Regions from separate parts of the Streptomyces sp. NBC_00873 genome, predicted to be linked through region 2. Evidence: riboswitches for the same ligand, from Rfam matches in the RefSeq annotation. Region 2 holds a riboswitch; the other holds the start of a gene.
The links. Region 2 has a riboswitch for S-adenosylmethionine ahead of thrC (threonine synthase). Riboswitches for the same ligand answer to the same signal wherever they lie in the genome.
Positions count from the first base shown of each region.

Region 1 (10,612 bases), 2.5 Mb from region 2:
GGGCTCGAACCCGAACCACATCCAGCATCGACGCAGAAGATCCTGACACCGGGGTAATCCGTGAAAAAGCTCTCCGCACGACGACGCCATCCGTTGGCGGCGGTCGTCGTACTACTCCTCGCGCTTGCGGCCACTGGGGGGCTGTACGCCGCGTTTGCGCCCGCGAGTAAGGCGCAGGCCGACGACACCGCCCAGTCCCTCGCCATTGATGAGGGCAAGAAGCTGTACTCCGTCGGTTGCGCCAGCTGCCACGGAACCGGCGGTCAGGGCACCTCCGACGGGCCGAGCCTGGTCGGCGTGGGCTCCGCCGCCGTCGACTTCCAGGTCGGCACCGGCCGTATGCCGGCGCAGCAGCCGGGTGCCCAGGTACCGGCGAAGAAGGTCATCTACACCCAGGCCGAGATCGACCAGCTCGCGGCGTACGTCGCGTCGCTCGGCGCAGGCCCGATCGTGCCGACCAAGGACCAGGTCAGCCCTGACGGTGCGGACATCGCCAAGGGTGGCGATCTGTTCCGTAGCAACTGCGCGCAGTGCCACAACTTCACCGGCCAGGGTGGTGCGTTGTCGAAGGGCAAGTACGCGCCCAGCCTTGAGGACGTGGACCCGAAGCACGTGTACGAGGCCATGCAGACCGGCCCGCAGAGCATGCCGTCGTTCCCCGACACGACGATGCCCTCGCAGCAGAAGCGGGACATCATCGCGTACATCAAGACCGTGAACAGCGGCGAGTCCGCGACCCCTGGTGGCCTCAAGCTGGGCGGGCTCGGTCCGGTCAGCGAGGGTCTGTTCGCCTGGATCTTCGGTCTCGGCGCCCTGATCGCAGTTGCCGTTTGGGTCGCGGCCCACACCGCTAAGGCCAAGAAGTCATGAGTAGCCAAGAGATTCCAGAAGAGAACCTGCCTGCTGAGCAGGGCACCGCGCACACCGCGGTAAAGATCGCGGACGACCCGTTCGCAGACCCGGGGCTGCCGGCCCACAGGCCGCGCATCCAGGACATCGACGAACGGGCCGCGAAGCGGTCGGAGCGCACGGTCGCGCTCCTGTTCCTGCTGTCCATGGTGGCGACGGTCGCCTTCATCGCCTCGTACGTCATTTTCCCGGTCGACGAGATCGTGTTCATCTGGCCGATCGGTCACGTGAGCGCGCTCAACTTCTCCCTGGGTCTGACCCTGGGCGTGGCCCTCCTCACGATCGGAGCGGGCGCCGTCCACTGGGCGCGCACGCTGATGTCCGACGTGGAGGTGGCCGACGACCGCCACGCCATCGCGGCCGAGCCCGAGACCAGGGCGAAGGTTCTCGCCGACTTCGCGGCCGGCGCCGAGGAGTCCGCGCTCGGCCGGCGCAAGCTGATCCGCAACACCATGTTCGGTGCGCTGGCCCTGGTGCCGCTCTCCGGTGTGGTGCTGCTGCGCGACCTCGGTCCGCTGCCGGAGAAGAAGCTCCGCAACACCCTGTGGGCCAAGGGCAAGCAGCTCATCAACATGAACACGATGCTGCCGCTGCGTCCCGAGGACGTCGCCGTCGGTTCGCTGACCTTCGCCATGCCCGAGGGCCTGAATGAGGACGCGGAGGACTTCCAGAACCAGATGGCCAAGGCCGCGCTGATGATCATCCGTATCCAGCCGGAGAACATCAAGGACAAGCGCGAGCGCGAGTGGGCCCACGAGGGCATCGTGGCCTTCTCGAAGATCTGCACCCACGTCGGCTGCCCGATCAGCCTGTACGAGCAGCAGACGCACCACGTGCTCTGCCCGTGCCACCAGTCCACCTTCGACCTCTCCGACGGCGCCCGCGTCATCTTCGGTCCGGCCGGTCACGCCCTTCCGCAGCTGCGGATCGGTGTGAACACCGAGGGCAACCTCGAAGCGCTCGGTGACTTCGAAGAGCCCGTCGGTCCTGCCTTCTGGGAGCGCGGATGAGTACTGTGACCGACACTAAGCGCAAGGCGCCCGCCGGTGAGCGGGTGGCCGACTGGGCGGACGGCCGGCTCGGGATCTACTCCCTGGCCAAGGCCAACATGCGCAAGATCTTCCCGGACCACTGGTCCTTCATGCTCGGTGAGATCGCCCTCTACAGCTTCATCATCATCATCCTCACGGGTGTGTATCTGACGCTGTTCTTCCACCCGAGCATGAACGAAGTCGTGTACCACGGCTCGTACGAGCCGATGCAGGGCATCCGGATGTCCGAGGCCTACGCCTCGACGCTGGACATCAGCTTCGACGTCCGCGGTGGTCTCCTGGTCCGCCAGATCCACCACTGGGCCGCGCTGATCTTCCTGGCCGGCATGTTCGTGCACATGATGCGCGTCTTCTTCACGGGTGCGTTCCGTAAGCCGCGTGAGATCAACTGGCTGTTCGGCTTCCTGCTGTTCGTGCTGGGTATGTTCACCGGCTTCACCGGCTACTCGCTCCCGGACGACCTGCTCTCCGGTACGGGTGTCCGCTTCACCCAGGGCGCGGTCCTGTCGGTGCCGATCGTCGGCACGTACATCTCGATGTTCCTGTTCGGCGGAGAGTTCCCCGGTCACGACTTCGTCGCCCGGTTCTACTCGATCCACATCCTGCTGCTGCCGGGCATCATGCTCGGCCTGCTGGTGGCGCACCTGATCCTGGTCTTCTACCACAAGCACACGCAGTTCGCGGGTCCCGGCCGGACGAACAAGAACGTCGTCGGCATGCCGCTGCTGCCGGTGTACACGGCGAAGGCCGGAGGCTTCTTCTTCCTGGTCTTCGGTGTCATCACCGTCATCGCGGGCATCGCCTCGATCAACCCGATCTGGGCCATCGGCCCGTACCGCCCGGACCAGGTGTCCACCGGCGCCCAGCCCGACTGGTACATGGGCTTCGCCGAGGGTCTGATCCGAGTGATGCCGGGCTGGGAGATCAACCTCTGGGGTCACACGCTCGTCCTGGGCGTGTTCATCCCGCTGATGGTCTTCGGACTGGTGCTCGCGATCATCGCGGTCTACCCGTTCGTCGAGTCCTGGGTCACCGGGGACAAGCGCGAGCACCACATCCTGGACCGCCCGCGCAACGCCCCGACCCGGACGGCCTTCGGCGTCGCCTGGATCACCGAGTACGTCATTGTCTTCATCGGCGGTGGCAACGACCTCTGGGCCACGCACTTCCACCTCTCGCTGAACGCCATCTCGTGGTTCATCCGGATCTTCATCTTCGTGGGGCCGGTCGTCGCGTTCATCGTGACGAAGCGGATCTGCCTCGGCCTTCAGCGCCGGGACAAGGAGAAGGTGCTGCACGGACGCGAGTCCGGCATCATCAAGCGCCTGCCGCACGGTGAGTTCGTCGAGATCCACGAGCCGCTCGGTCCCGTGCAGCTGCACACGCTCACCGCGCACGAGCAGTACAAGCCGGTCGAGATCGGCCCGACGGTCGACGAGAACGGTGTCGAGCGCAAGGTGCCCGCGATGCAGAAGCTGCGGGCCAAGCTCAGCAAGGGCTACTTCGGCGAGCACAACCAGATCGACAAGCCCACCGCCGAGGAGTACAAGGAGATCACCAGCGGCCACGGCCACCACTGATCACCTGAACTGATCGCCACAGCAGGAGCCCCGTCCATTCGATGGACGGGGCTCTTCGCTGTCCGTGGGGCTCGATAGGGTGGGGTGCAACCCCTTTATCGGCAATGGACCCCAGGAGCGGACCATGAACGTTGTGACCCCGGTCGGCGGCGGCAGCGTGGCGGCCCGTTCCTGGCCGGGCGTGCTGAACCCGCTGCTGCGTGGCGAGGACCTGACCGCCGACGACACCGCGTGGGCGATGGACAGCATCATGAGCGGCGAGGCGACCGACGTGCAGATCGCCGGTTTCGCCGTCGCCCTGCGGGCCAAGGGCGAGACCGTCGACGAGGTGACCGGACTCGTCCGCGCGATGTACGAGCACGCCACCACGATCCACGTGCCGGGTCGCACGGTCGACATCGTCGGCACCGGCGGCGACCTCGCCAAGACGGTCAACATCTCCACGATGTCCGCGATCGTCGTCGCGGGCACGGGCGCCAAGGTCGTCAAGCACGGCAACCGGGCCTCCTCCTCGGCCAGCGGCGCCTCCGACGTCCTGGAGAAGCTGGGCGTCAACCTGGAGCTGACCCCGCAGCGTGTCGTCGAGGTGGCGGAGGAAGCCGGCATCACCTTCTGTTTCGCGGTGAAGTTCCACCCCGCCCTGCGGTACGTGGCGAAGGCCCGCAAGGAGCTCGGCACGCCGACCACGTTCAACATCCTCGGGCCGCTCACCAACCCGGCGCAGGTGCGCTCCCAGGCCGTCGGTGTCGCCGATCCGAAGATGGCTCCCATCGTCGCGGGCGTGCTCGCGGCGCGGGGCAACTCCGCGCTCGTCTTCCGCGGCGACGACGGTCTGGACGAGCTGACGACCACGGCGACCTCCCGGGTCTGGGTGGTCCGCGACGGAGAGGTGCGCGAGGAGGCGTTCGACCCGCGCGACGTCGGTCTGCAGCTGATCCCCGTCGAGGCGCTGCGCGGCGCCGACGCGTCGTACAACGCCGATGTGGCCCGCCGGCTGCTGGCCGGTGAGACCGGTCCGGTACGCGAAGCGGTGCTGCTCAACTCGGCGGCGGCGCTGGTGGCGCTGGACCCGGGCGAGGGCACGCTGAACGAGCAGCTCGCCGCCGCAATGGCGAAGGCCGCCGAGTCCATCGACTCGGGTGCGGCCCGGGCGGCGCTGGAGCGCTGGGTGGCGGTCAGCAACACCTGACCGTACGGAAATACGGCACAGGGCGCAGTCCAGATCTTGGACTGCGCCTTGCGCGTCGGCGCACGTATGGCAGGATGCTGGGCAGGTCATGAGTGACAGCGACTACGGCCCCGGCCCGCTGTCCGGCAACCCTCCGTCCGTGGCGGGGTGCCCCGGGTGAAGACCAGGCCGTGGGCAGCGAGGTCTGCGGCAAGCGCGGACCCCTCGACATCTCTGAATGTCACATCCCTGGGGTCCTGGTCCTCAAGGAGCCTCTTGTGAGCAAGCGAATGCGATAGGGCCCAAGGCCCTTCTCCGCACACCCTTTTCTGCTTCCTGCGCTGCCGCGTGTCCGCCGGCGCAGTGAATTCGCCTGCCTGTTACGGGAGTTCGCCATGTCTGTCTGCACCGCTGCCTCCGGCCAGTCCATTTGTACCCCACTGCCCGTTCTGGGGCGGGATGTGACCGTTCCTCTGGTGACCGGTGGTGAAGTCACGTACGCCGCCCTCGACTACGCGGCCAGCGCCCCGGCCCTGCAGCGCGTGTGGGACGACGTCGCCGCGTACGCCCCGTACTACGGCAGCGTCCACCGTGGCGCCGGCTACCTCTCGCAGCTCTCCACGGACCTGTTCGAGAACAGCCGCAAGACCGTCGCGGAGTTCCTCGGCTGCCGCCCCGAGGGAGACCAGGTGATCTTCACCCGGTCGACGACCGACTCGCTGAACCTGCTCGCCGCGGTGATCCCCGCCGACTGCCAGGTCTTCGTGTACGAGACCGAGCACCACGCCTCGCTGCTGCCCTGGCGCGACGCCCGCGTCACCTACCTCAACGCCCCGCGCACCCCGGCCGAGGCCGTCGAGACGCTGGAGCGGGCGCTCGCCGACCGCGACCCTTCCCCAAGCTCTCAACTCCGTTCGAGCAGGGGAGGCCCCCTTGGTCCGGCGCTGGTCTGCGTCACCGGCGCCTCCAACGTCACCGGTGAGCTGTGGCCGGTGAAGGAGCTGGCCGCCGCCGCTCACGCGCACGGCGCCCGGATCGTGCTCGACGCCGCGCAACTCGCCCCGCACCACCCGGTGGACATCGCCGGGCTCGACGTCGACTGGGTCGCCTTCTCCGGACACAAGCTGTACGCGCCGTTCGGCTCCGGTGTTCTCGCGGGCCGCGCCGACTGGCTGCAGGACGCCGAGCCGTACCTCGCGGGTGGCGGCGCCTCGCGGAAGGTCGCCCGGCGCACCGACGGCGGAGTGGACGTGGAGTGGCACTCGACCGCCGCCCGCCACGAGGCCGGTTCGCCCAACGTCATCGGCGTCCACTCCATCGCCTCCGCCTGCAAGGCGCTCACCGAGGCCGGCTTCGACCGGCTCGTCGCCCGTGAGCAGCAGCTCGTCACCCGGGTCCGCGCAGGCCTCGCCGAGGTCCCCCAGGTCAAGGTGCTGTCGCTGTTCGGCGACGACGCCCCGCGGGTCGGCGTCATCTCCTTCGTGGTGGAGGGCTGGAACAGCTCGCACTTCGCCGCGGCGCTCTCCGCCGAATACGGCATCGGGGTACGCGACGGACTGTTCTGTGCCCACCCGCTGGTCCGCACCCTGCTGGGCAGCGACCCGCAGGACCCGGGCGAGTGCGGTGCGCCGGAGGCCCAGCCGGGCGAGCTCCCCCAGTCTCGAACGGACTCGACCGGGGGGACCCCCTTGCTGAACGCGATCCGGGTCAGCTTCGGCGCCGGTACGCCGGACGAGCACATCGAGCGCTTCGTCCGCGCGGTCAAGGAACTGGTGAGCAGGGGCGCCCGGTGGACGTACCGCACCGAGGACGGCCGCTGTGTCCCGGACCGGGGCGCGGCGCAGGTCTGACGGGCCCGTCACACTTCGGCCGGGGACGGGCAGCACTGCCCGTCCCCGGCCGAAGTGTGACGCGAACCTACGCGTCGAGACCGATGGCGAAGGCCGCCTCCAGGTCGTGCTGCGAGTACGTACGGAACGCGACATGGGTGTCGGTGCCCTCGACACCCGGGATCTTGCTGATCCGGCCGGGGATGACGTCGGCGAGGTCGTCGTGCCTGGCCACCCGGACCATGGCGATCAGGTCGTACGTACCGGTGACCGAGAAGACCTCGCTGACATTGTCCAGCGCGGCGATGGCCTCGGCGATCTCCGGAATCCGGTCCACGCTGGTCTTGATGAGCACGATCGCGGTGATCACGGCTGGCTTTCTCCCTCGGTGGCCGTGGCTGGAGCCTTCACTCTAGCCCCACGGCGGTAGCGTCCCCAGGCGTAGAGAAAGCCGCAGACGAAGCCGACCACATGGGCGAGATACGCCACCCCGGGACCGCTGCCCGCGCCCCGCGCCGCCATCCACTGCAGCACAAACCAGAAGATCAGCACGATCCAGGCGGGAAAGCGCAGCGGAAGGAAGAGCAGGAACGGGAAGAGGCTGGTCACCCGCGCCCTGGGGAACAGGTAGAGGAACGCCCCGAGCACCGCGGAGATCGCCCCTGATGCGCCGACGAGGGTCTGGTCGGAGTTCGCGTGTGCCGCCGCGTACGCCAGCAGTGCGAGATAGCCGCAGCCGAGGTAGAAGAAGGCGAATTCGGCCCGGCCCATCCGCTCCTCGGCCATCGCCCCGAACACGTACAGGAAGAGCATGTTGCCGAGCAGATGAAGCCAGCTACCGTGCACGAACAGTGCGGTCAGCGGGGTGAGCAGGGCCTGCGCGGAGCCCGCCCACAGCTCGCTCGGGATCACCCCCCAGCGCTCGAAGTACCCGGCCTGGGCGGCGAGCAGGGTGTCGGCGGTGCCGTGTGTGGGGTTGAAGCCGGAGAGCGGGCTGATCAGGAAGACGGCGCAGCACAGGGCGATGAGGGCATACGTCACCTGCGCACCGGCCGCCGTGGCAGCGCGCAGGAGCCTGCCGGTCACTCCGCCTCTCGCGGCCCGCCGATCGATCATGAACAGAGCATGACGCAAGGTGACGGAACGGGGCAGACCGCCTCGCCGTGTCCAACGGACCGCCTCGCCGTGTCTATGGGTATGTGCAAGGCCGTAGGGTTGCAGCAGGACATCCGCAGTTCGACGGCGCACCGCGAGATCCTGTGCAGGCAGCAGCACGACGCTCGACGAAAGAGGACGCAACGATGACGACGGTTCCCCAGCCGACCGACGGGACCCGCTGGCGCTGCACGCTCTGCGGAAATCTCACCCGCTTCGACGTGACCCGCACCTCCAAGGTCGTCGAATACGTCCATCTCGACCTGGCCGGTGAGTCGACCGTCGAGGAACGCGAGGTGGTCAGTGAGACCATCGAGTCGGTCCGCTGCCGCTGGTGCAACGCGGTGGACCAGATCGAACTAGTCGACAGGCCGGGTGCCGACTCCTGACGGGGCCGTGCGGACAGACATTTTGGGGTGACGGATCGTGGAGCAGCCCGATAGCGGCGCCGAGTCGGCCGATGGCGCCGGCGACGCCGTCGAGGCGCTCGACCGCCCGCTGCCCGAAGGCGTACGGCGGCGGGTCGTCGCGCTGGTCTCGGACGCGTTCGGCGGCCTGACGGTCACCGAACTCCCGGCCCAGCTCAGGCAGTACGCCCGCTTCACCCCGACCCGGCGCGCCAAGTTCGCCGGGAACGCGATGGCGGCCGCCCTGGAGAATGACACCCTGTTCCGTCAGCGCATCGGCGAACGGCTCCGGGAGTCCCAGCCGGAGCTGGCAGCTGCCGTGGAGGCCGGATCGCCGCCGGCCGCCGCCGATCCCGTCGATGTGGCCGCGGCCGCCTATGTGCTGCGCCCGGTCGGCTGGGTGAAACTGGTCGCCACCGCCGGCGAGGAGGTCCAGCGCGCCGACGCCGAGCGGGCCGACGAGGAGAGCCGGCGCGAGCTGGAACGGCTGCGCGAGGAGCTTGCCCAGGCCCGGACCCAGACGAGGAGCGAGACCGAACGGCTCCGCGCCGAACTCGACGCGGCCCGCAAGGAAGCCGATTCGCTGCAGCGCAAACTCCGCTCCGCCCTCAACGAGGTCAAGCGCGGCGAGGCCGCGGTGCGCCGCGGCAAGGCCGAGGCCGACACCCTGCGGGCCGAGGCGGCCACCCAGATCTCCGCCGCCGAGAGCGAGACCCGGCGGCTGCGGGCTCGGCTCGGTGAGGCGGAGGCGTCCGTCGAGGCGAGCCGCAGAGCCTCCAGGGAGGGGCGTTCGGTCGAGGACATGCGGCTGCGGCTGCTCCTCGACACGGTGCTCGACGCGGCCCGGGGGCTGCGCCGCGAACTCGCCCTCCCTCCCTCCTCGATCCGCCCCGCGGACAGTGTCGACGCGGTCGAGCCCGGCGCGATGTCGCCCAAGGACATTGCCACCAGGGCTCTTTCGGAGACCGATCCGGCCCTGCTCGACCAGTTGCTCGCGCTGCCGCAGGCGCATCTGATCGTGGACGGCTACAACGTCACCAAGACCGGCTATCCGCAGCTGCCGCTGGAGAAGCAGCGGCTGCGGCTGCTGGGCGGTCTCGCGGTGCTCGCCGCGCAGTCGGGCGCCGAGATGACCTGTGTCTTCGACGGGGCCGAACTGGCCGCTCCGGTACTGCTCGCACCTCCGCGCGGGGTGCGCGTGCTGTTCAGCAAGCCGGGCGTGACCGCCGACGAACTCATCCGCCAGCTCGCCCGCGCCGAACCGCAGGGCAGGCCCGTCGTGGTGGTCTCCACCGACCGTGAAGTGGCGGACGGCGTGGCGAAGGCGGGGGCCAGGCCCGTTGCGTCCGTCTTGCTCCTGAAGCGGCTTTCGCGCGTCTGACGCGCCTTGTGGCCACTTGTCGGAAATCGGGGAACGTACCGTCAAGTCGTCGCTACACCCTGTGTGATGAGAATAAAGAAGTGGCGGTTGTGGCGAGATTTTTCTTGTGAGGATTTGAACTGATCACAAGATGGTCACTAGGGTCGGGCTTCGAACCTTCGCACGGTTGATCACCCATCCGGGGTGGCAGCGAAGGAACCGCCGAGTCCGTGACGTGCACGGAGCCGGGGATTCAGTTCCCCCCACAGCCCGGTAGGCGGCTCGAGGAAGAAGGAGCTCGCCTTCGTGGCGTCCCACCGTCGTCCCAAGCAGCCGAGCCGCGCCCGTGTGACCGTGCTCACCGCGACCGCCGCCGCGGCCGTGGCCCTGACCTCTCAGGCCGCCCACGCCGACCCCAAGCCGACCAAGAGTGAGGTCAAGGCGAAGGTCGACAAGCTCTACCACGAGGCGGAGAAGGCCACCGAGAAGTACAACGGGGCCAAGGAGCAGCAGCAGAAGCTCGAAAAGCAGGTCGGAGCGCTGCAGGACAAGGTGGCCCGCGGCCAGGAGGAGCTCAACACGCTCCGCAGCGGCCTCGGTTCGCTCGCCGCCGCGCAGTACCGCTCCGGCGGCATCGACCCGTCCGTGCAGCTCTTCCTCGCCTCAGACCCGGATACCTTCCTCGACGAGGCCTCGGCCCTCGACCAGTTGACGGCCAAGCAGACCGAGTCGCTGGAGAAGATCCAGGAGAAGCAGCGGGCCCTCGCGCAGCAGCGCAAGGAGGCCCAGGACAAGCTGGGCGACCTCGCGGACGTCCGCAAGACGCTCGGCGAGAACAAGAAGAAGTTCCAGGGCAAGCTCGCCGAGGCGCAGCGCCTGCTCAACACCCTGACCGCCGCCGAGCGCGCCAAGATGGCCGAGGAGGACCAGCGCGCCAGCCGCGCCGCAGGCGACCGGGTCGACCTGGGCAACGAGGTTCCCGCCTCCGCCCGCGGCGCCGCCGCCCTCAGGGCCGGCGCCACCCAGCTCGGCAAGCCGTACGTCTCCGGCGGCACCGGCCCCAACTCCTACGACTGCTCGGGCCTGACCCAGTGGTCCTACGCCCAGGCCGGCGTCCACATCACCCGCACCACGTACACGCAGATCAACGAT
Region 1 is NZ_CP108803.1:6,687,806-6,698,417, forward strand. It holds gene OH809_RS30865 (c-type cytochrome) at 61-870, shown strand; gene OH809_RS30870 (Rieske 2Fe-2S domain-containing protein) at 867-1,919, shown strand; gene OH809_RS30875 (cytochrome bc complex cytochrome b subunit) at 1,916-3,541, shown strand; gene trpD (anthranilate phosphoribosyltransferase) at 3,666-4,730, shown strand; SAM riboswitch class IV at 4,815-4,932, shown strand; gene OH809_RS30885 (aminotransferase class V-fold PLP-dependent enzyme) at 5,105-6,559, shown strand; gene OH809_RS30890 (Lrp/AsnC family transcriptional regulator) at 6,627-6,908, opposite strand; gene OH809_RS30895 (rhomboid family intramembrane serine protease) at 6,905-7,654, opposite strand; gene OH809_RS30900 (hypothetical protein) at 7,840-8,082, shown strand; gene OH809_RS30905 (NYN domain-containing protein) at 8,120-9,481, shown strand; gene OH809_RS30910 (NlpC/P60 family protein) at 9,767-10,612, shown strand, end outside.
Region 1: linked by a shared signal. The riboswitch ahead of OH809_RS30885 (aminotransferase class V-fold PLP-dependent enzyme) and the one ahead of thrC (threonine synthase) in region 2 are both predicted to bind S-adenosylmethionine.

Region 2 (10,612 bases):
CTCAGCCCCTCGACGAGACCGGACAGCAGTCCGGCCACCGCGGAGTCGCCCGCTCCGGTGGGGTTGCCCGCGACCAGGTCCGGCGGCGCCGCCCGCCAGGCGCCCTCGGGTGTGACGCCGAGCATGCCGTCCGCGCCGAGCGAGGCGATCACGCCGTGCGCGCCCCGGCGGCGAGCGTCACGGGTGGCGCGCAGCGGGTCGCGGGAGCCGGTGAGCTGGGCGAGCTCGTCGGCGTTCGGCTTGATCAGGTCGGGGCGGGCGGCTATGCCCCGGCGCAGCGGTTCGCCGCTGGTGTCGAGGAGAACGGGGACCTCGGCGGCGCGGGCGATGCGGACCAGTTCGGCGTAGGCGCCGACGTGGATGCCGGGCGGCAGGCTGCCGCAGAGTGCGACCGCGTCCGCGCCGGCGAGGAGCTTCTCGTACGTGACGAGGAAGGCGGCCCACTCGTCGGCGCTGACGCGCGGGCCGGGTTCGTTGAGCTGGGTGGTGTCGCCGGTGGACGCGTCGACGACCGCGATGGTGCGACGGGTGTTCCCGGCGACGGGGACGAGTGCGTCGCGCGGCGAGAGGTCCGCCAGGAGCTCGCGGAGTACGGCTCCGGTGGCGCCTCCGGCGAAGCCGGTGACCACGGTCTCGTGGCCGAGTGCGGAGAGTACCCGGGCGACGTTGAGTCCTTTGCCGCCGGGGCGTTCGGATATGTCACCGACGCGGTGGCTGGTGTGCGGGACCAGCGCCGATACGCCGTACGTCAGGTCGAGTGCCGTGTTCAGCGTGACCGTGAGGATCACCTCGGTCACCCCTTCGATCCGTGCCGGAGCGCGGATCCCTTGCCAGAACGCGCTTTCCCTGCTGTTGACGAAGCGATCATGCCAAAGAGCAAGCGGTCGGCCCAGACCTCCGGGCCAATCGCTGCCTCTTTGTTACGTATTCGGCCCACTGCCAAGAATGGCTGAAATCACCCGAGTTCGGGCTCAATAACCCATTCGCCCTTGCGCATGACGCCCTTGAGCGCGAAGTCCGCGTCCAGGACCACCAGGTCCGCGTCCTTGCCCGGGTCGAGCGAGCCGACCTTGTCGTACACGCCGAGCAGCCGTGCCGGGTTGGCGGAGATGGACTGCACGACGTCCTCGACCGGGATCCGGTCGAGCGTGACGGCCCGGCGGAACGCGGTGTCCAGGGTGAGCGTGGAACCCGCGATCGAGTTGCCCTCGACGAGCCGGGCGACGCCGTCCTTGACCTCGACGGCGAGCGGACCCAGCTGGTACCGGCCGTCACCGAACCCGGCCGCGTCCATCGCGTCCGTGATCAGCGCCACGCGGGCGGCGCCCGCGTGGTGGTACGCCAGTTGCAGGGCGGCCGGGTGCAGATGCGTACCGTCGTTGATCAGCTCGACGGTGATCCGCTCGTCCTCCAGGAGGGCGGCGATCGGTCCGGGATCGCGGTGGGCGAACGGCGGCATCGCGTTGAACAGGTGGGTGGCGACGGTGGCGCCTGCGCCGATCGCCTCGACGGTCTGCTCGTACGTCGCGTCGGTGTGCCCGATCGCGGCGATCACGCCGTGCTCGGCGAGCAGCCGCACCGAGTCGATGCCGCCCGGCAGCTCGGTGGCGAGCGTGAACATCTTCGCGGTGCCGCGCGCCGCGTCCATCAGCTTGCGGACCTCGGCCGGGTCCGGGTGGCGCAGCAGCTTCTCGCTGTGCGCGCCCTTGCGGCACGGCGAGATGAACGGGCCCTCGAAGTGGATCCCGGCCAGGTCGCCCTGCTCGACCAGCTCGGAGAGGATGCCGGCCCGCTCGGCGAGGAAGTCCATCTCGCCGGTGACGGTGGAGGCGACCAGGGTGGTGGTGCCGTGCTCGCGGTGGGTGCGGACGCCGGTGAGAACCTCGTCCACGGTGCCGGAGGTGAAGGACGCGCCGCCACCGCCGTGGTTGTGCATGTCGACGAAGCCGGGGACGACCCAGTGGCCGGTCAGATCGATGGTCCGAGCGCCCTCCGCCGGACTCCCGGTGATCCGAGTGCCCTCGACGATCACCCGGCCGTTCTCGACGGTTCCGGTGGGAAGAACCACCCGGGCGCCGGCGAGAACCGTGCTGTCTGCGCGTCCGGCCATCAGGCGGATACCTCCGTGGAGAGAAGATCCCAGGCGAGCAGCCCTGCGCCCAGGCATCCGGCGGTGTCCCCGAGGGCCGCCGGGACGATGTCGGGCAGCTTCTGGAACGTGACACGTTCCTCGACGGCCGCACGGAGTGGTACGAACAAGGTTTCCGCTGCCTCGGCGAGACCGCCACCGATGATGAGCGTGCGGGGGTCCAGCAGGGTCAGCGCGGTGACCAGCCCGGCGGCGAGCGCGTCAACCGCGTCCTGCCATACCCGTACGGCCGCGGGGTCTCCCGATTCGACGGCCTTCGCGCAGTCCGCGGCGTCGGCCTCCGGATCCCCCGACGCGGCGGCCCAGGCGCGGCTGACGGCGGAGGCGGACGCGAGGGTCTCCAGGCAGCCGCGCTGTCCGCACCCGCAGTCCGGCCCGTCCGGCCGGACCACGATGTGCCCGATCTCGCCGGCGTACCCGTGCGCGCCCGCCTCGATGGTGCCCGTGATACCGATGGCTCCGGCGATGCCGGTACCGAGCGGGACGAACAGGAAGCGGTCGGCGCCCTTGCCCGCGCCGATCCTGCCCTCGGCGAGGCCGCCGGTCCTGACGTCGTGGCCGAGCGCGACGGGTACGCCGCCGAGCCGTTCGCCGAGCAGAGTGCGCAGGGGGACATCGCGCCAGCCCAGGTTCGAGGCGTAGACCGCGATCCCGTTCTCCGCGTCGACGATGCCGGGCACGGCGACACCGGCCGCGGCGGCGCTCTCGCCGAAGTGTTTCTCCCCGTGGACGCGCAGTTCCCCGGCAAAGGCGAGGATCGACTCCACGACGACGTCGGGTCCGCGCTCCCTGCCGGTTGCGCGCCGAGCCTCGTGCAGCAGGGTGCCGTCGGTCCCGACCAGTGCGGCCTTCATTCCGGTGCCGCCCACATCGAGGGCGATGACGTGTTTCACGGGAGACAGTTTCGCCCGAGGACCCTTGATAGGTCTAGTCCACTATCGCTGTTTGTTGAGGATCCATACAAAAGTGTGGCAAAGCCCTGGAGCGCGCCCCGGACCGTGCCAAAGCGGGTTCGGGGGCGGGCGATATGTTGGCTCGTATGACCGCCCCCGACGACGGCTCCGCCGAAGCGGAGCCCCCTGCCGACAGCCCCGCCGACCGCCCTGGCACCGGGCTCTCCGACCGCGAGCGTGCGGTCCTGGCCGTGGAACGGCGCTCGTGGCCCGGCCCGGGGGCGAAGGAGCGGGAGATCCGGGAGGGCCTGGGCATCTCGCCCACGCGCTACTACCAGCTGCTGAACGCACTCCTGGACGACCGGCGGGCACTGGAGGAGGACCCGGTGACGGTGAACCGGCTGCGACGGATCCGGGAGGCCCGGCGGGGGCGTCGCTGAACCGGCACCCTCCCTCAGTCGGAGACGGTGATCATGACGGGTTCCGCGGTGCCGGTGACGCGCAGTGCCTCGACGAAGACCTCCGTGGTCCAGGCTGCCGCGTCCAGGGACCACACGGGCACCCGGCGCGGCCGGCCGGCCCCGCTTCGCGGCCCGACACGGTCACGGTGATCTCCCTGACCGCGCCCGGGGTTCACAACTGCTGAGCAAGCACATCGTTTTGGCGAACATAGACACGATTGGGTGAACGGTGTGCCGAGCTGCGGGTACGCCCGGCGGGGTGTGCGTAGCGATCTGGGACGCCGGGTGTGGCGTCAGCAGTCGGGGCCCCCGTGTCACCAGCGAGATGGTTCGGGGCCTCCCCGTCGCCTCTGGCCACACCCATATGGCCAGGTCGTAGGAATTCCGCCCGCCCGGGACGGACCGCATACGGGATATGCGTCGCCGACCGGGACGCGAAAGCGGAGGACCAGTGCGCCCAAGACCGTTCGGGGCGTGCCGGTGAGCCGGGACTCACTCCTGCTCACTGCCCAGGAACGGTACGCCTATACGCTCGACCCATGGGCAGCAATCCGCACGTACCCGCGCCGAGCGAGATCCCGTCCGAGCTCCCGACCCCCACCACCCCACCCGGCCGAGAAGCCTTGGCCGCGATCTTCGCGCGCCCGGACCGTGCCGTCGTCGCCCTCGATTTCGACGGCACCCTCGCCGAGATCGTCCCGGACCCGGAACAGGCCCGCGCCCACCCCGGCGCCGTCCCGGCCCTGGCCGCGCTCGCTCCGAAGGTCGCCTCCGTCGCCGTGATCACCGGCCGTCCGGCCGACGTCGCGGTCCGGCACGGCGGCTTCGCCGGGGTCCCCGGCCTCGACCACCTCGTCGTTCTCGGGCATTACGGCGCCGAACACTGGGACGCCGTCTCCGGCACCGTCCACGCCCCCGCCCCGCACCCGGGCGTCGCCGCGGTCCGCGCCGAACTCCCCGGCCTGCTCGAACGGTTCGACTCGTGGCGCGGTACCTGGATCGAGGAGAAGGGCCGGGCGCTCGCCGTCCACACCCGTCGCGCCGCCGACCCGCAGGCCGCGTTCGACGCGCTGCGCGGCCCGCTCGGTGCGCTCGCCGCCCGGCACGGACTGATCGTCGAACCGGGCCGTTTCGTCCTGGAGCTGCGCCCGCCCGGCATGGACAAGGGTGTGGCGCTCACGGAGCTCGTCCGGGAGACGGACGCCGAGTCCGTTCTCTTCGCCGGCGACGACCTGGGCGACCTCGCGGCCTACACGGCCGTGGAGAAGCTTCGCGCCGAGGGCCCCGACAGCATCCCGGGCCTGCTGGTCTGCAGCGGCAGCGCCGAAGTGCCCGAACTGGCCGAACGCGCCGACCTGTTGCTGCCGGGCCCGGGAGCCGTCGTGGAGTTCCTCTCGGCCTTGGCGCACCGTCTCCGGTCGGATCCCCCCGAGAGGTGACGGGCCGCGTCACTCCTGCCGCAGCGCCTCCAGCTGTTCCAGGAACCACTGCTGCGGCGGCAGCGCCGTCGCCGCAGCGGCCAGCCGCTTCGAGCGCTCCGCCCGTTCCCCGTCCGGCAGCGTCAGCGCCTCGTGCAAGGCGGCCGCCGTCGCGGACACGTCGTACGGGTTCACCGCGATCGCGTCGGCGCCGAGTTCTTCGTACGCCCCCGCCTCCCGCGACAGCACCAGCGCGCAGCCCGCGTCGGAGACCACCGGGACCTCCTTGGCGACGAGGTTCATGCCGTCGCGGATCGGGTTGACGAGCGCCACGTCCGCCAACCGGTACGCCCCCAGCGAGCGTGCGAAGTCGTCGTGCACATGGAGCAGGACCGGGGTCCAGTCAGCGGTCCCGTACGTCGCGTTGATCTCCTCCGCGACCTGCTGCACCTCCGCGGTGTACTCCCGGTACACAGCCAGGTCCTGCCGCGACGGATACGCGAACGCCATGTGAACCACCCGTTCGCGCCACTGTGGACGTGTGTCGAGCAGCTCCCGGTAGGCGAGCAGGCCGCGCACGATGTTCTTGGAGAGTTCCGTCCGGTCCACCCGCACGATCGTCTTCCGGCCGGTGCCGCCGACCTGCTCGCGCAGTGTCGCCATCCGCTCGTCCACGTCCTTCTCGTGCGCGCGGCGGCGCAGGAAGTCCGCGTCCGCGCCCAGGCCGTGCACGCCGATCCTCGTCCGGCCGGTGCCGCCCAGGATCTCCGTGCAGCAGCCGGTGAACGCGTCCGCCCAGCGCCGGGTCAGGAATGCCGCGCGGTCCGCGCCGAGGATGCCGCGCAGCAGCTGCTCGGCGATGTCGTCGGGCAGCAGACGGAAGTAGTCGACGGGGGCCCACGGGGTGTGTGAGAAGTGGCCGATGCGCAGGTCGGGACGGAGTTCGCGGAGCATGCCGGGGACCAGCGCCAGGTGGTAGTCCTGCACCAGCACCGCCGCGCCCTCGCCCGCATCCTCGGCGAGCGCCTCGGCGAAGGCCCGGTTGTACGTCTCGAACGACGCCCACTGCCGCCGGAACTCCGCGTCGAAAACCGGTTCCAGCGGCGTCTGGTACAGCATGTGGTGGACGAACCAGAGCACCGAGTTCGCGATGCCGTTGTACGCGTCCGCGTGGACGGCCGCGTCGATGTCGAGCATCCGGACGCCCTGCTCACCGACCCCGCGCCGGACCGCCTCCCGGTCCCCGTCGCCGAGCGCGGCACACACCCACAGTTTGTCCTTGACGGCGCTCAGCCCGGAGACGAGCCCGCCGCCGCCGCGCTTGGCGTCGAGCGATCCGTCGGTGGCGAGGGTGTACGACACCGGGCCGCGGTTGGACGCAACGAGGACCTGGGCAGCGGACTGGGCTTCGTGCTCGGAGACCATGTTGCGGAATCTAGCCCGATCGCGAACCGCCCAAACGTGCGAAGTCAGGCCACGTCAGGCCGCGCGGCGCGAAACGTACTCCGTGATCTCGCACATCGGGGGCCGCTCCTCCGTGTCCACCGGATGGGTGCGCGGTACGAAACCGTCCTCGCCCCGCTCGAACTGGGTCAGGGCCGGACGTACCAAGTGACCTCGGGACAGCCGGAGTTGGGCGGTGCGATAGATCGCCGCAGCCATCCGTCCCAGTGCCTGGCCGTCCTGGTGGCGGTGTCTGCGCACCCCCACGTCGACCTGTGCCAGCGCGTCCAGCCCGACGGTGTGCAGGGCGTCCACCAGGAGGCCGAGTTCCACTCCGTAGCCGACGGGGAACGGCAGCCGCTCCAGCAGTGAGCGCCGCACCGCGTACTCGCCGCCGAGCGGCTGGACGAAGCCGGCCAGCTGCGGCCAGTGCAGATTGAGCAGCGGGCGGGCCACCAGTTCCGTGACACGACCGCCCTGACCCGCGGTGTCGCCCAGGGGGCGGTCGTACATTGCCTTGACGAACTGCACCCCGGGGTCGGTGAGCAGCGGGCCGACGATGCCGGAGACGAAGTCCGCGGAGAAGTCCCTCAGGTCCGCGTCTATGAAGCAGACGATGTCACCGCTGGTGACCAGGAGCGAGCGCCACAGGACCTCGCCCTTGCCGGGGAGCGCGGGTATGCGCGGGAGTATCGCGTCGCGGTGCACCACCCGGGCGCCCGCCTTCCGGGCGACTTCCGCCGTGCCGTCCGTCGAGCCGGAGTCGATCACCAGCAACTCGTCGACCAGCGGCACCTTCTCCATCAGCTCGACCCGGATCGTCTCGACGATGGCGCCGACCGTCGCCTCCTCGTTCAGGGCGGGCAGCACCACGCTCACGCTCCCGCGCCGCGGATCCCGGCCCTTGGCGGCGACGAGCCGGTCCAGCGGGCGGTCGGCTGCCGACCAGGAACGCCCGGCCAGCCAGCGTTCGACCTCTTCCAGCACGGTCGATACTCCCTGTATGTGATCCATCTCGCGGTTCGGACGACTGTCTCAACCGTCCGGTGCTTCCGTTACAGTCTTGAACAACGCGGATGACCCTCGCATGTCGGGGTCCTCCGCCAATAAATGCCTGGGTCGTTGATCCAGTGCCACAGCGCTCATCCAGAGGGACTGAGGGAAACGGCCCGTTGAAGTCCCGGCAACCCTCCCGCCGACCGCGAGGTCAGGTGGGGAAGGTGCCAATTCCGTCTCGTGGCGAAATGCGCCGCGAGGAAGATGAGGAGAAAGGGCCTCGCCATCATGGCTGCGCAGACTGTTGCAGTAAGCACCGATTCTTCCACCGACGCCGTCGACCTCGGCCCCGCAGCGGCGCTCTCCTGCCGCGAGTGCGGAGAGCGTTTCGAGCTCGGTCCCCTTTTCGCCTGCGCGTCCTGTTTCGGGCCGCTCGAAGTGGCGTACGACCTGCCGAGCGGCTCCCCGGACGAGCTGAAGAAGCGCATCGAGGCCGGACCTGACAACATCTGGCGCTACGCGCCGCTGCTGCCCGTCCCCGCCGATGTCGCGGACAAGCCCAACATCAACCCCGGCTTCACCAAGCTGGTCAAGGCCGACAACCTCGCCCGCGAGCTGGGCGTCACCGGCGGTCTGTACGTCAAGGACGACTCAGGCAACCCGACGCACTCCTTCAAGGACCGCGTCGTCGCGATCGCCGTCGAGGCCGCCCGCGCCTTCGGCTTCACCACTCTCTCCTGCTCCTCCACCGGCAACCTCGCCGGTGCGGTGGGCGCGGCCGCCGCCCGGGCCGGCTTCCGGTCCTGCGTGTTCATCCCGCACGACCTGGAGCAGGGCAAGGTCGTCATGGCCGCGGTGTACGGCGGTGAGCTGGTCGGCATCGAGGGCAACTACGACGACGTCAACCGCTTCTGCTCGGAGCTCATCGGCGACCCGCTCGGTGAGGGCTGGGGCTTCGTCAACGTCAACCTGCGCCCGTACTACGGCGAGGGTTCCAAGACGCTCGCGTACGAGATCTGCGAACAGCTCGGCTGGCAGCTGCCCGACCAGCTCGTCATCCCGATCGCGTCCGGCTCGCAGCTCACGAAGATCGACAAGGGTCTTCAGGAGCTGATCAGGCTCGGTCTCGTCGAGGACAAGCCGTACAAGATTTTCGGCGCCCAGGCCGAGGGCTGCTCCCCGGTCTCCACGGCTTTCAAGGCCGGTCACGACGTCGTGCGCCCGCAGAAGCCGAACACGATCGCCAAGTCTCTGGCGATCGGCAATCCGGCCGACGGTCCGTACGTCCTGGACATCGCCCGCCGCACCGGCGGCGCGGTCGAGGACGTCAACGACGAACAGATCGTCGACGCGATCAAGCTGCTGGCCCGCACCGAGGGCATCTTCGCCGAGACGGCGGGCGGGGTGACAGTCGGTGTGACGAGGAAGCTGATCGAGGCGGGTCTGCTGGACCCGACGCTCACCACGGTCGTCCTGAACACCGGTGACGGTCTGAAGACGCTGGACGCGGTCGCCCCGACCACCGGCCCGACCGCGACCATCCGGCCCAGCCTGGACGCGTTCCGCGACGCAGGCCTCGCCACCGGCTGACCCGACCACCCGAGACGTAAGGAAGGCACCCACATGAGCGTCAAGGTCCGTATCCCCACCATCCTGCGCACCTACACGGGCGGCCAGGCCGAGGTCCCGGCCGAGGGCTCGACCCTCTCCCAGGTCATCGAGTCGCTGGAGCGGAACCACCCGGGCATCGCCGCGCGTGTCCTGGACGACCAGGGCAAGCTCCGCCGCTTCGTGAACGTGTACGTCAACGACGACGACGTGCGCTTCGAGGGCGGCCTGGAGACGGCCACCCCGGACGGCGCGGGCATCTCCATCATCCCGGCGGTCGCGGGCGGCTGCTGACCCGTAGTCGGCCCTGCGGCAGACTTCACAGCGTTACCGGAATTGCCCCCTCTGCAAGCTAAGCGGAGGGGGCAATTCTGCATGGTTGAGCGCGGTACAGTGGGGAAGTCCCCTCCGCTGCCCGTGCCGACCGCATATGAGAATGCGCCCGCCCGCGACAAGATGCAGCCAAAGTGTTCGAACTCCTTGCGCCGTAAGTGGCCTTTGTCCGGCCCGACTTGCCCTGGAATCGCATAAATTCCTCATATTCGGGCGTTCGGTGCTGCCCGGAATTCTCGTCCGATTGACCTGTTGCAGAGGGCAGTTGGGCAGATACATTCAGCCGCGGTCGACGCGTTCCGGCGCACGCACCCTCTCCTGTCGGAGGGTGAGTTCTGACCCGGGTCCGCGAAGTGCGGTCCTGTGCAAGGGCCAGTAATAGGGGAGTTGGGCATGGCTCAGGGCACCGTCAAGTGGTTCAACGCGGAGAAGGGGTACGGCTTCATCGCGGTCGACGGTGGTGCGGATGTTTTCGTCCACTACAGCGCGATCCAGATGGACGGGTACCGCACCCTCGAAGAGGGTCAGCGAGTTGAATTCGAAATCTCGCAGGGCCAGAAGGGGCCGCAGGCGGACATGGTCAAGCTCGCCGTCGGCTGAGCTCGGCGCGGTCGGCCAACGACACCACTCACGCACGAAGGACCCGCACCCCTCCCGGGGGGTACGGGTCCTTCGTGCGTCCCGGAGCCCGCCCTGCGACCACGCCACCGCTGCCCGGCGTCATCCGCGAACTCGAAAGGGCGCTTGCACTCGAAGGGGTCGAGTGCTAATCATTGGGCGTTAGCACTCTGACGTTGAGAGTGACAGAAGGACCGGGTCGGTGAGGCCCGCAGGCCCGGCGGGGCAAGGAACCGTCAGGCACGCAGGCCGTCCGTCGCGGGCGCCACACGGTCCGGAGCAATCCACCCCTGTCCGGGAGGACCACTTCACATGGCCAAGATCATCGCGTTCGACGAGGAAGCGCGGCGCGGCCTCGAGCGCGGGATGAACCAGCTCGCCGACGCCGTCAAGGTGACCCTCGGCCCCAAGGGCCGGAACGTCGTCCTTGAGAAGAAGTGGGGCGCACCCACGATCACCAACGACGGTGTCTCCATCGCCAAGGAGATCGAGCTCGAGGACCCGTTCGAGAAGATCGGCGCAGAGCTGGTCAAGGAAGTCGCCAAGAAGACGGACGACGTCGCCGGCGACGGTACGACCACCGCCACCGTTCTCGCCCAGGCACTCGTCCGTGAGGGCCTCCGCAACGTCGCCGCGGGTGCGAACCCGATGGCCCTCAAGCGGGGCATCGAGAAGGCCGTCGAGGCCGTCTCC
Region 2 is NZ_CP108803.1:4,212,795-4,223,406, reverse strand. It holds gene OH809_RS19275 (1-phosphofructokinase family hexose kinase) at 1-788, opposite strand, end outside; gene nagA (N-acetylglucosamine-6-phosphate deacetylase) at 956-2,110, opposite strand; gene OH809_RS19265 (ROK family protein) at 2,110-3,042, opposite strand; gene OH809_RS19260 (DUF3263 domain-containing protein) at 3,189-3,482, shown strand; gene otsB (trehalose-phosphatase) at 4,043-4,942, shown strand; gene OH809_RS19250 (trehalose-6-phosphate synthase) at 4,952-6,346, opposite strand; gene OH809_RS19245 (glucosyl-3-phosphoglycerate synthase) at 6,401-7,351, opposite strand; SAM riboswitch class I at 7,504-7,631, shown strand; gene thrC (threonine synthase) at 7,649-8,950, shown strand; gene OH809_RS19235 (MoaD/ThiS family protein) at 8,984-9,262, shown strand; gene OH809_RS19230 (cold-shock protein) at 9,695-9,901, shown strand; gene groL (chaperonin GroEL) at 10,232-10,612, shown strand, end outside.